Linked DNA regions of Heyndrickxia acidicola. The protein of the gene in region 2 interacts with the protein of the main gene of each other region in a pairwise test. Links are inferred from orthologs where the notes say so. Each region holds a gene or a part of one and is shown on either strand. Other genes may lie near its edges.

Region 1 (4,719 bases), 1.1 Mb from region 2 along the record:
TAATTTTAATGTTATAGGAGGGCGAAAACCTTGTCATTCGAATTTAGATTGCCAGATATCGGTGAAGGTATCCATGAGGGTGAAATTGTTAAATGGTTTGTAAAACCAGGCGATAAAGTGGATGAAGATGATGTACTATGTGAAGTACAAAATGATAAATCCGTTGTGGAGATTCCATCACCTGTTGCAGGTACGGTTGAAGATGTACTTGTGGCTGAGGGAACGGTTGCAGTTGTAGGTGACGTACTGGTTAAATTTGATGCACCAGGATATGAAAACCTTCAATTTAAAGGTGACCATGGTTCTGACGAGAGGGAAGAGCCAAAACAAGAAGAAAAAGCACCAGCTGAAGCAGCTAAAGAAGCGGTACAGCCTGAAGCAACATCTCAGGAATCAGTAAAGCCTGCTGAAGAAGCAGATCCAAACCGCAGAGTTATTGCCATGCCTTCAGTTAGAAAATATGCGCGTGAAAAAGGTGTGGACATTCGTTTGGTTGCAGGTTCCGGAGATAATGGGCGTGTAACAAAAGAAGACATCAATGCCTTTGTAAATGGTGGAGGAAAAGAACAAGCTCCAGCTGAAAATGCTGCAGCAGCAGCTCAAAAAACAGCACCTGAGACGGCGGCAGCTCCGACTCCAGCACCAATCCCAGAAGGCGAATTCCCTGAAACACGTGAGAAAATGAGCGGTATTAGAAAAGCCATTGCCAAAGCTATGGTAAATTCTAAACATACAGCTCCTCATGTTACATTAATGGATGAAGTGGATGTTACAAAACTCGTTGCACATCGTAAGAAATTTAAAGAAGTTGCTGCAGCTAAAGGCATTAAGCTTACTTTCTTACCTTATGTTGTAAAAGCATTGGTAAGTGCACTGCGTGAATATCCAGCTTTAAATACTTCCATCGATGATGCAAACGATGAAATTATTCATAAGCATTATTACAATATTGGAATTGCAGCTGATACAGATCGCGGCTTGCTGGTTCCTGTTGTGAAAAATGCCGATAGAAAATCCGTTTTCTCTGTTTCCAGTGAGATTAATGAACTAGCAGGCAAAGCACGAGATGGCAAATTGTCTGCCAATGAAATGAAGGGTGCATCTTGTACCATTTCCAATATCGGTTCTGCAGGAGGCCAATGGTTTACACCTGTCATCAACCATCCGGAAGTGGCTATATTGGGAATTGGTCGAATTGCTGAAAAACCTGTAGTAAAAAATGGTGAAATTGTGGTAGCACCTGTGTTAGCATTATCATTGAGCTTTGATCATCGAATGATTGATGGAGCAACTGCACAAAATGCACTAAACCACATCAAGCGTTTGCTGAACGATCCTGAATTATTACTTATGGAGGCGTAAACAAATGGTAGTAGGAGATTTTCCAATTGAAACAGATACTATAGTAATTGGAGCGGGACCAGGGGGATATGTTGCGGCGATCCGTGCTGCACAATTAGGACAAAAGGTAACAATTGTCGAAAAAGAAAATGTCGGCGGTGTTTGCTTAAATGTAGGATGTATTCCTTCAAAAGCATTAATATCAGCTGCTCATAAATACGAAACAGCAAAGCATTCCGACGATATCGGGATTACGGCTGAAAATGTAAAAGTTGACTTTTCAAAGGTACAAGAGTGGAAGGCAAGTGTCGTAAATAAATTAACAAGCGGTGTTGATGGTCTTTTGAAAGGAAATAAAGTCAACATTGTAAAAGGAGAAGCATATTTCGTTGATGCAAATACTCTCCGTGTTATGGACGATAAGTCAGCTCAAACCTATACATTCAAAAATGCTATCATTGCAACAGGATCACGACCAATCGAGCTTCCTACATTTAAATATACAAAGCGTGTAATTAATTCAACTGGGGCTCTTGCGCTTGAAGAAATTCCTGAGAAGCTTGTAGTCATTGGCGGCGGCTATATTGGCGTAGAACTTGGAACTGCCTATGCAAACTTTGGCACTCAAGTAACAATTCTTGAAGGCGGCAAAGAAATTTTGGGAACGGCTTACGAAAAGCAAATGACTTCACTTGTTTCCCGTAACCTTAAGAAAAAAGGCGTGGATATTGTAACAAATGCCTTAGCTAAAGGCGTAGAGGAAAGCGATAATGGAGTAGTTGTAAAATACGAAGTAAAAGGCGAAGAAAAAACAGTTGAAGCAGATTACGTTCTTGTCACAGTAGGACGCCGACCAAATACGGATGAACTCGGCCTTGAACAAGCTGGTGTTGAATTAACAGAACGTGGTCTTGTGAAAATTGATAAGCAGTGCCGTACGAATGTCTCCAGCATTTTTGCTATCGGTGATATTGTAGAAGGACCTGCATTAGCTCATAAAGCATCCTATGAAGGAAAAATTGCAGCTGAAGCTATTTCTGGCCATCCATCTGAAATTGATTATCTAGGAATTCCTGCTGTGGTCTTTTCTGAACCTGAACTGGCATCAGTTGGTTATACAGAAGCACAAGCAAAAGAAGAAGGAATTGAAGTAGTTACTGCTAAATTCCCATTCGGCGCAAATGGACGTGCCTTAGCTCTTAACAGTACAGACGGATTCCTTAAACTTGTTACAAGAAAAGAAGATGGTCTGGTTATTGGGGGGCAAATTGCTGGAGCAAACGCATCTGATATGATTGCAGAATTAGGCCTTGCTGTTGAAGCGGGTATGACCGCAGAGGATATTGCCATGACAATCCATGCTCATCCAACATTAGGCGAGATTACAATGGAAGCTGCTGAGGTAGCTCTAGGTTCACCTATTCACATTTTGAAATAAGCTTATACTATTAATGAAAAAGGCATTTTTGTTCTATTGAACAAGGATGCCTTTTTATTTTTATGCTGATTTTTAACTCGTTTGCTTGATTTTTCGAGTGGGTGAATTTGATACTTTTGGAGGTAATCCCTTTGTAAAAGTTCTTTGTCTAGTGGATGAAGTCAACTTTGGAGGAAGTAACCAGTGGGTAGAGTACTCCAAGGGGAGGATGAAGGCCCTTAGGGGAAGGTAGCAAATAGTTAGAGTCCTTTACAGTTGGGATGAATCCCATTTTGTGTTTCGACACCCTAAAGGACGGTCTTCATGACTTTTTTGTAATGAGCATAATAAACATTTTAACTATCAGTCGAGGCTTTCAATCTGCGCTTTGTTAAACAATTGTATTCCGCGTAGATTTGTCCAGTTTAATGCCTCCAGAGGTCTAGCCAAGCCGTTCATAAGAAGTAAGGACGCCTCATATGCCTGACTCGATGATCAAGCCTTCTCAGCTCTTTAATCTTCAGTTTATGCGCTTTCGTCTTAAGAGCCATAAGATAAGCAGTCAGAGAGCTTAAAGAGCAAACCTCTCTGACTGCGCGTCATTTGCTAGCAACCTATAATCAGACGCCATCCGTTTTTGTAAAAAAAATACAGGTTTTAAAAACTTCTTGCTAGTGCATATATTAATAAGAAAATGAAGTCATTCATTAAATGATGGTGAGAAGATGAAAAAATATGTCGCCTTTATATTTCAATTGATGATTTGGAGCGGGTTTAAATTAGCGGAATGGTTATCACATAGGGATCATACAGTTTACAAAGTGCTGATGTTTGCAGCTTTTTTCTACTTAGCCTTTTTATTAGCCAGAAGTATTTTGAAGTCCAATCGTCAGACACTTGTTATTACCGGTGCAAGCTTAGCCACATATGGATTGCTTCAATTATTTCTTCAGCAAGTATTGCCTCTGCCTATTTCATCATGATTGAAGTCTTTTTAAAAACGGGCTGTTATCAGCATAGATATCTTGCAGAGACTTATCATAATTGAAAATAGACACTAATTAATTTAATGTGACATACAATTTAGGCTTGAAATATTTAATGTGTTATATTATTATTAAAGAAACAAAATAAAACGCTTTCAAACGGGAGGGGAGTATACTGATGGGGATTATTGTCTGCCAATCATGTAATACTACAATTGACCATTTTGAAGATGAGAAAGTAACCATACTATATTCTAACTGCTGTACTTGTACGGATACGAAAGAAGAGGAATAGGGGACTTTTTAGGGAGAAGCGCCTTTTAAGGTGCTTCTGTTTTTTGAGGATTTGTAGATATGCTGGTTATATAATCTAATTCCTATTACACTAAAAAGCGGATGACAAAATCATCCGCTTTTTTAAAAATGCTAAACCTGTGAATATTGTTTCTTGTCTAGCTTCAGCGCCCCAATCGGCTATAGGATTTTTATGTCCCCTCAATAAGATAAGTCAACATCAGCTCGTGAACGGCCTCGCTGTGTTTCCTTTATCTCGATGGATGACTACGAAATCTGTACGCAGATGAGCAAGCTGCATGAACTTTAATTATTGAATTGCTTTATGTTCCTTAATGACCCGAAGTGTCTTTAATTCATAATCCTCAGGCCCCTGGACAGGAAGTCCTGCTTCTAAATTCTTTTGAATATAAATAAGATTATCTTCCGTGATAATCTCACCAGGAATAAAGATTGGGATGCCAGGAGGATAAACCATGACAAACTCCGCAATAATTCTTCCAACCGATTTCTCAATAGGAACTACTTCTGTTTCTGCATAGAATGCATCTCGCGGGGTTAATGCAAGCGAAGGGATGTCAGGCAGCAGAACTTCAATGTCAACCGTTCCTGCATAGTTGGAAAATTGCTTAGCCAGCTCTTCTAATGCTTGAACAAGAATATCAGCTTCTCTTTCGGTAT
Region 2 (4,698 bases):
TCAGGCCCTCGCGAATTTGGGCAGGGCACTTCGGATTGATGCAGCGGAGAGCCACTTCACCCTCCAAACGGATCAGTTCACTCTCGCAATCAGGGCAATGAGTCGGCATTTTAAACTCCTGCTCCTCACCTGTTCTTCTGTCCGTCAGAACATTCACTACTTCCGGGATAATGTCCCCTGCTTTTTTTACTACCACATAATCGCCAAGCATAATATCTTTTTCACGAATTAAGTCTTCATTATGAAGGGAGGCTCTTTTAACCGTTGTACCTGCAACCCGAACAGGTTCAAGAACCGCAGTGGGTGTTACAACGCCCGTCCTTCCTACATTTAGTTCGATACTGATCAATTTCGTAACGACTTCCTCTGCAGGAAACTTATAAGCAATGGACCAGCGCGGGGTTTTTACTGTTGAACCAAGCTCCTGCTGCTGGGCAAGAGAGTTCACCTTGATGACAATCCCATCAATTTCATACGGAAGGTCTGGCCGCTTTTCTGTCCAGTTTTTAATATAATCAAGCACTTCATCAATATTTTTACAAAGCTTGCGTTCTTTATTTACTTTAAATCCCAGGTCTTCAAGCAAATCCAGGCCGGCGCTGTGGGCGGTGACGCCTGTTTCACCGGGATCGCCGATGGCATAAAGAAAGATGCTTAAATTCCTTGAAGCTGCAATTCGCGGATCAAGCTGGCGCAATGAACCTGCAGCAGCATTTCGAGGATTCGCAAAAGGCTCTTCTCCGTTCTCTTCTTTCGCCCTGTTCAGCTGCTCAAATGATTTTTTCGGCATATAGGCCTCGCCGCGCACCTCGATAGAAAAAGGTTCTTTTATTCTGAGAGGAATAGATCGGATTGTCCTGAGATTGACAGTTATGTCCTCTCCAATGGTTCCGTCTCCGCGAGTGGCGCCTTGGACAAACAGTCCGTCTTCATAGCGAAGTGAGACCGCCAATCCATCAATTTTCAATTCGCAGACATACTCGTAATCTTCTCCTGCTGCCTGTCTTACTTTGCGGTCAAAATCACGTAAATCCTCTTCATTAAAGGCATTTGCCAAAGATAGCATCGGAGTCCTGTGTTCCACTTTTGTAAAGGCTGACTGTGGTTCACCTCCTACCCGCTGAGTAGGAGAATCCGATGTAATCAGCTCTGGGTATTCAGCTTCAATATCATTCAGCTCTTTCAGGAGCCTGTCATATTCCGAATCAGGTACAGTTGGATGATCCTTTACATGGTATTCATAGCTGTACTGGTTTAATAGAGTATGAAGCTCTTTCACCCTTTTTTCAGCGGTTTTTATTTCCATAACAACAGCCCTTTCTATTTATAGCCTCCATCCTTATGAACAGAATGAAGACTGAAATTCTCTTGGATAAAATGGGCACTTTCCCTAAAAACAACTGATGCATTATGCCTTTGTAATAGGTGCAAACTCTGCCAGCAGCCTTTTAATGCCCACAGGACTAGGAAAAGCAATGTCAAGCTCAACACTTTTGCCGTCACCCTTTACGCTGACCACTGTGCCAGTGCCCCATTTTTTGTGCGCAGCTTTGTCGCCCACCTTCCAATCCGCAGTGCTTCCAGCAGAAGCATTTTGTGCAGGACGGACAACCGCCGGTCGGCGCGCCGGCTGCACGGAACGCTGAGCACCAAAAGAAGATGAAGCTTTGGTTTCTTTATGGACAGACTCCAGCAGCTCCTCTGGTATCTCATTAATAAATCGGGAAACAGGATTCATATTAGTGCGTCCAAATAAAGTTCTCATTCCTGCATTCGTTAAATACAGCTCTTCTTCAGCACGTGTAATTCCCACATAAGCGAGGCGGCGTTCTTCTTCCATTTCTGCTTCTTCCATTAAAGATCGGCTGTGAGGAAATACGCCTTCCTCCATGCCGATTAAAAAGACGATTGGAAATTCAAGCCCTTTTGCAGAATGCAAGGTCATCAAGACAATCGAATCAGCCTTTTCATCCTGCTCATCCATCCTGTCAATATCTGCGACAAGGGCAAGATCCGTTAAAAACGCAACAAGGCTCTTATCTTCGCTGCTTTCCTCAAAGTTTTTGGTTACAGAAAGGAATTCATCAATATTTTCAAGACGGCTTTGGGATTCAATTGTCTTCTCTGCCTTCAGCATGTCCCTGTATCCTGACTTCTCCAGAACTTCCTCAACCAGCTCCGTTACAGATAGATACTCCTGCATTTGAGTGTAATTATGAATAAGATCATAAAATTCCCTTGCAGCATTGGCGATCTTTGGGCTTACTCCAATAAAATCAATTTCCTGGATGGCTGCAAAAACAGAAATATCCTGATCTGCTGCATAACGGGCAATCTTGTCCATAGAAGTAGAACCGATTCCCCGTTTTGGAACATTAATGACCCGCTGCAAACTGATATCATCATTAGGATTAGCAATTAAACGCAAATAAGCGAGGATATCCTTGATTTCCTTGCGGTCATAGAATTTAATGCCGCCGACGATGCTATACTCAATGTTTGATTTTAGGAGTACTTCCTCCATAACACGTGACTGGGCATTCGTACGATATAAAATAGCAATATCAGAAAGCTTTCGTTTTCCGGAGGCAACCGCTTCTTTTATCTTGCCGGCTACGAATTGCGCCTCTGTTTGTTCACTGTCGGCGCGATAATAGGAAATTTTAGGCCCGTCTTGATTTTCAGTCCATAGGTTTTTAGCTTTTCGATTTTGGTTATTTTTGATAACCTCATTTGCAGCTTGCAGAATTCTTTTTGTAGAACGGTAATTTTGTTCAAGCAATATAACTTTTGCACGAGGATAATCCTTCTCGAAGGATAAGATATTGGCAATATCCGCACCGCGCCAGCGATAAATGGACTGATCGGAATCGCCTACCACGCAAAGATTTTGAAATCTTGCAGCGAGCATCTTGACAAGCATGTACTGCGCACGGTTCGTATCCTGATACTCATCCACATGAATGTATTGAAACTTGCGCTGGTAATAGGTCAGAACCTCTGGGACTCTAGTGAATAACTGAATGGTCAGCATGATTAAATCATCAAAATCCAGTGCCTGATTCTTTCTGAGCCTTTTTTGATACTCTGTATACACATCACTGACAACCTGATCGTAGTATCCCCCTGCCAGCTTGGAATACTCTTCCGGATCCACCAATTCATTTTTCGCACTGCTAATAGTTCCAAGGATTGATCGAGGATCAAATTTCTTAGGATCAATATTCTTATCCTTTAAAATGGATTTGACAACTGATTGCTGGTCTGTCGGGTCAAGAATTGTAAAATTCCGGTTAAAGCCTATACGGTCAATGTCTCTTCTTAAGATCCGCACACACATGGAGTGGAATGTGGAAATCCAAACCTCTTCAGCTGCACCGCCCATAATTCCAGCTATACGTTCTCTCATCTCTCGAGCTGCTTTGTTTGTAAACGTAATGGCCAGGATATTATAAGGATTGACTTCCTTCTCCACCATCAAATACGCCACACGATGAGTCAGCACCCTTGTCTTTCCACTTCCCGCTCCAGCCATAAGCAATAGGGGGCCTTCCGTTGTTTTTACTGCTTCCTGCTGTTCTGGATTCAATCCAGATAGTAATCGATCTGTTAAAAATTGCATGACTTCACCACCATTTAGAACATTTGTTCTTATTATAATCTATTTTCAAGGTTTATTGTTACATTATTTTACCGCTCTGACTGTACCTAATGCCTGTTCAAGATCGTCATAAACTGCATTGCCCACCACAATGACGTCCGCATGCTCGCCCATTTCCTTCGCCTGTTCGCTTGAGCGGATACCTCCCCCATAAAAAAGCCTGGAGTGTCTTAAATGTTTTTTAGCTGCCTTGACCATATCGACATTTCCATAACGACCGCTGTATTCCATATAAAAAATAGGCATTTTAAACAAGTTTTCTGCCATCATGGCGTACGCTTCCACATCTTCCTGTGTTAAATCGGTACGGGCTTTTGTCAGTTCGGCCGCTTTGCAATCTTCATTCAAAATACAATATCCCTCAACAAACAGCTCGTCCCAATTTAATAGTTCTCCATACTCTTTTAACGCTTCATGATGCACACCTGTAATCCAAGAGACATCTCCGCTGTTCAATACAGATGGAATAAGATATAAATCAAACCCAGGGGTAATAGATTCAAGGTTAGAAACTTCAAGTACACACGGAACAGTATATCTTCTAATACGTGACATAAGGTTCAGCACATCCTCCAGTGTAACCGTGTCTGTTCCTCCAACGATGATGGCATCTGTCCCTGATTCACAAATTCTCTCCAGGTCCGTATCATTAATCTCCTTATTTGGGTCAAGCTTAAAGGCATGCCGCCATTCACGAACATCGTACATACTAAGATAAATCCTCCATTCTTTATTCCATAGTCATCATTATATCATTTGTTCGAATCGGCAAAAAAGGATTTCCTTGAATATGTGAATAGACAAATATTTGGTTAATATTCCTGTTTTTCATAAAGCGCCATGCCAAAAGATACAGACATTCAGACTTTGGAAATAAAATGATCTTATATAGTAAAAAAGACTCACAAAAAGTAAAGGTTAGTTTTAATAAAAACGATTTTTTCAGGATTTTAGGAAAACATGAAAATCATTCTCCATTTAATCCATTGAAATCCATGCCACTTTCCCAAGTAAAATAGGCCATATTGTGTGATAAA

What was found. The genes of interacting proteins can lie anywhere in the genome.
Region 1: the proteins of pcrA (region 2) and lpdA interact in binary tests that used the Escherichia coli proteins (3 or more experiments, as listed by UniProt). The link is inferred for Heyndrickxia acidicola from one-to-one orthologs.

What each region holds. Positions count from the first base shown.
Region 1 is NZ_KV440953.1:1,863,467-1,868,185, reverse strand. The notes cover bases 578-3,572. They hold lpdA (dihydrolipoyl dehydrogenase), read left to right. Parts: upstream 578-1,366; coding sequence 1,367-2,779; downstream 2,780-3,572. Other genes in these bases: A5N88_RS08745 (hypothetical protein), read left to right, coding at 3,484-3,572; A5N88_RS08755 (dihydrolipoamide acetyltransferase family protein), read left to right, coding at 578-1,362. Outside these bases: more of A5N88_RS08755, read left to right, coding at 31-577; more of A5N88_RS08745, read left to right, coding at 3,573-3,741; A5N88_RS24260 (GapA-binding peptide SR1P), read left to right, coding at 3,923-4,039; A5N88_RS08740 (aminotransferase class I/II-fold pyridoxal phosphate-dependent enzyme), read right to left, coding at 4,349-4,719. UniProt on the Escherichia coli protein: Lipoamide dehydrogenase is a component of the glycine cleavage system as well as of the alpha-ketoacid dehydrogenase complexes.
Region 2 is NZ_KV440953.1:2,993,136-2,997,833, forward strand. The notes cover bases 1,016-3,989. They hold pcrA (DNA helicase PcrA), read right to left. Parts: upstream 3,623-3,989; coding sequence 1,409-3,622; downstream 1,016-1,408. Other genes in these bases: ligA (NAD-dependent DNA ligase LigA), read right to left, coding at 1,016-1,306; pcrB (heptaprenylglyceryl phosphate synthase), read right to left, coding at 3,686-3,989. Outside these bases: more of ligA, read right to left, coding at 1-1,015; more of pcrB, read right to left, coding at 3,990-4,369. UniProt on the Escherichia coli protein: A helicase with DNA-dependent ATPase activity. Unwinds DNA duplexes with 3'-5' polarity. Translocates on single-stranded DNA with 3'-5' polarity. Initiates unwinding more efficiently from a nicked substrate than double-stranded DNA.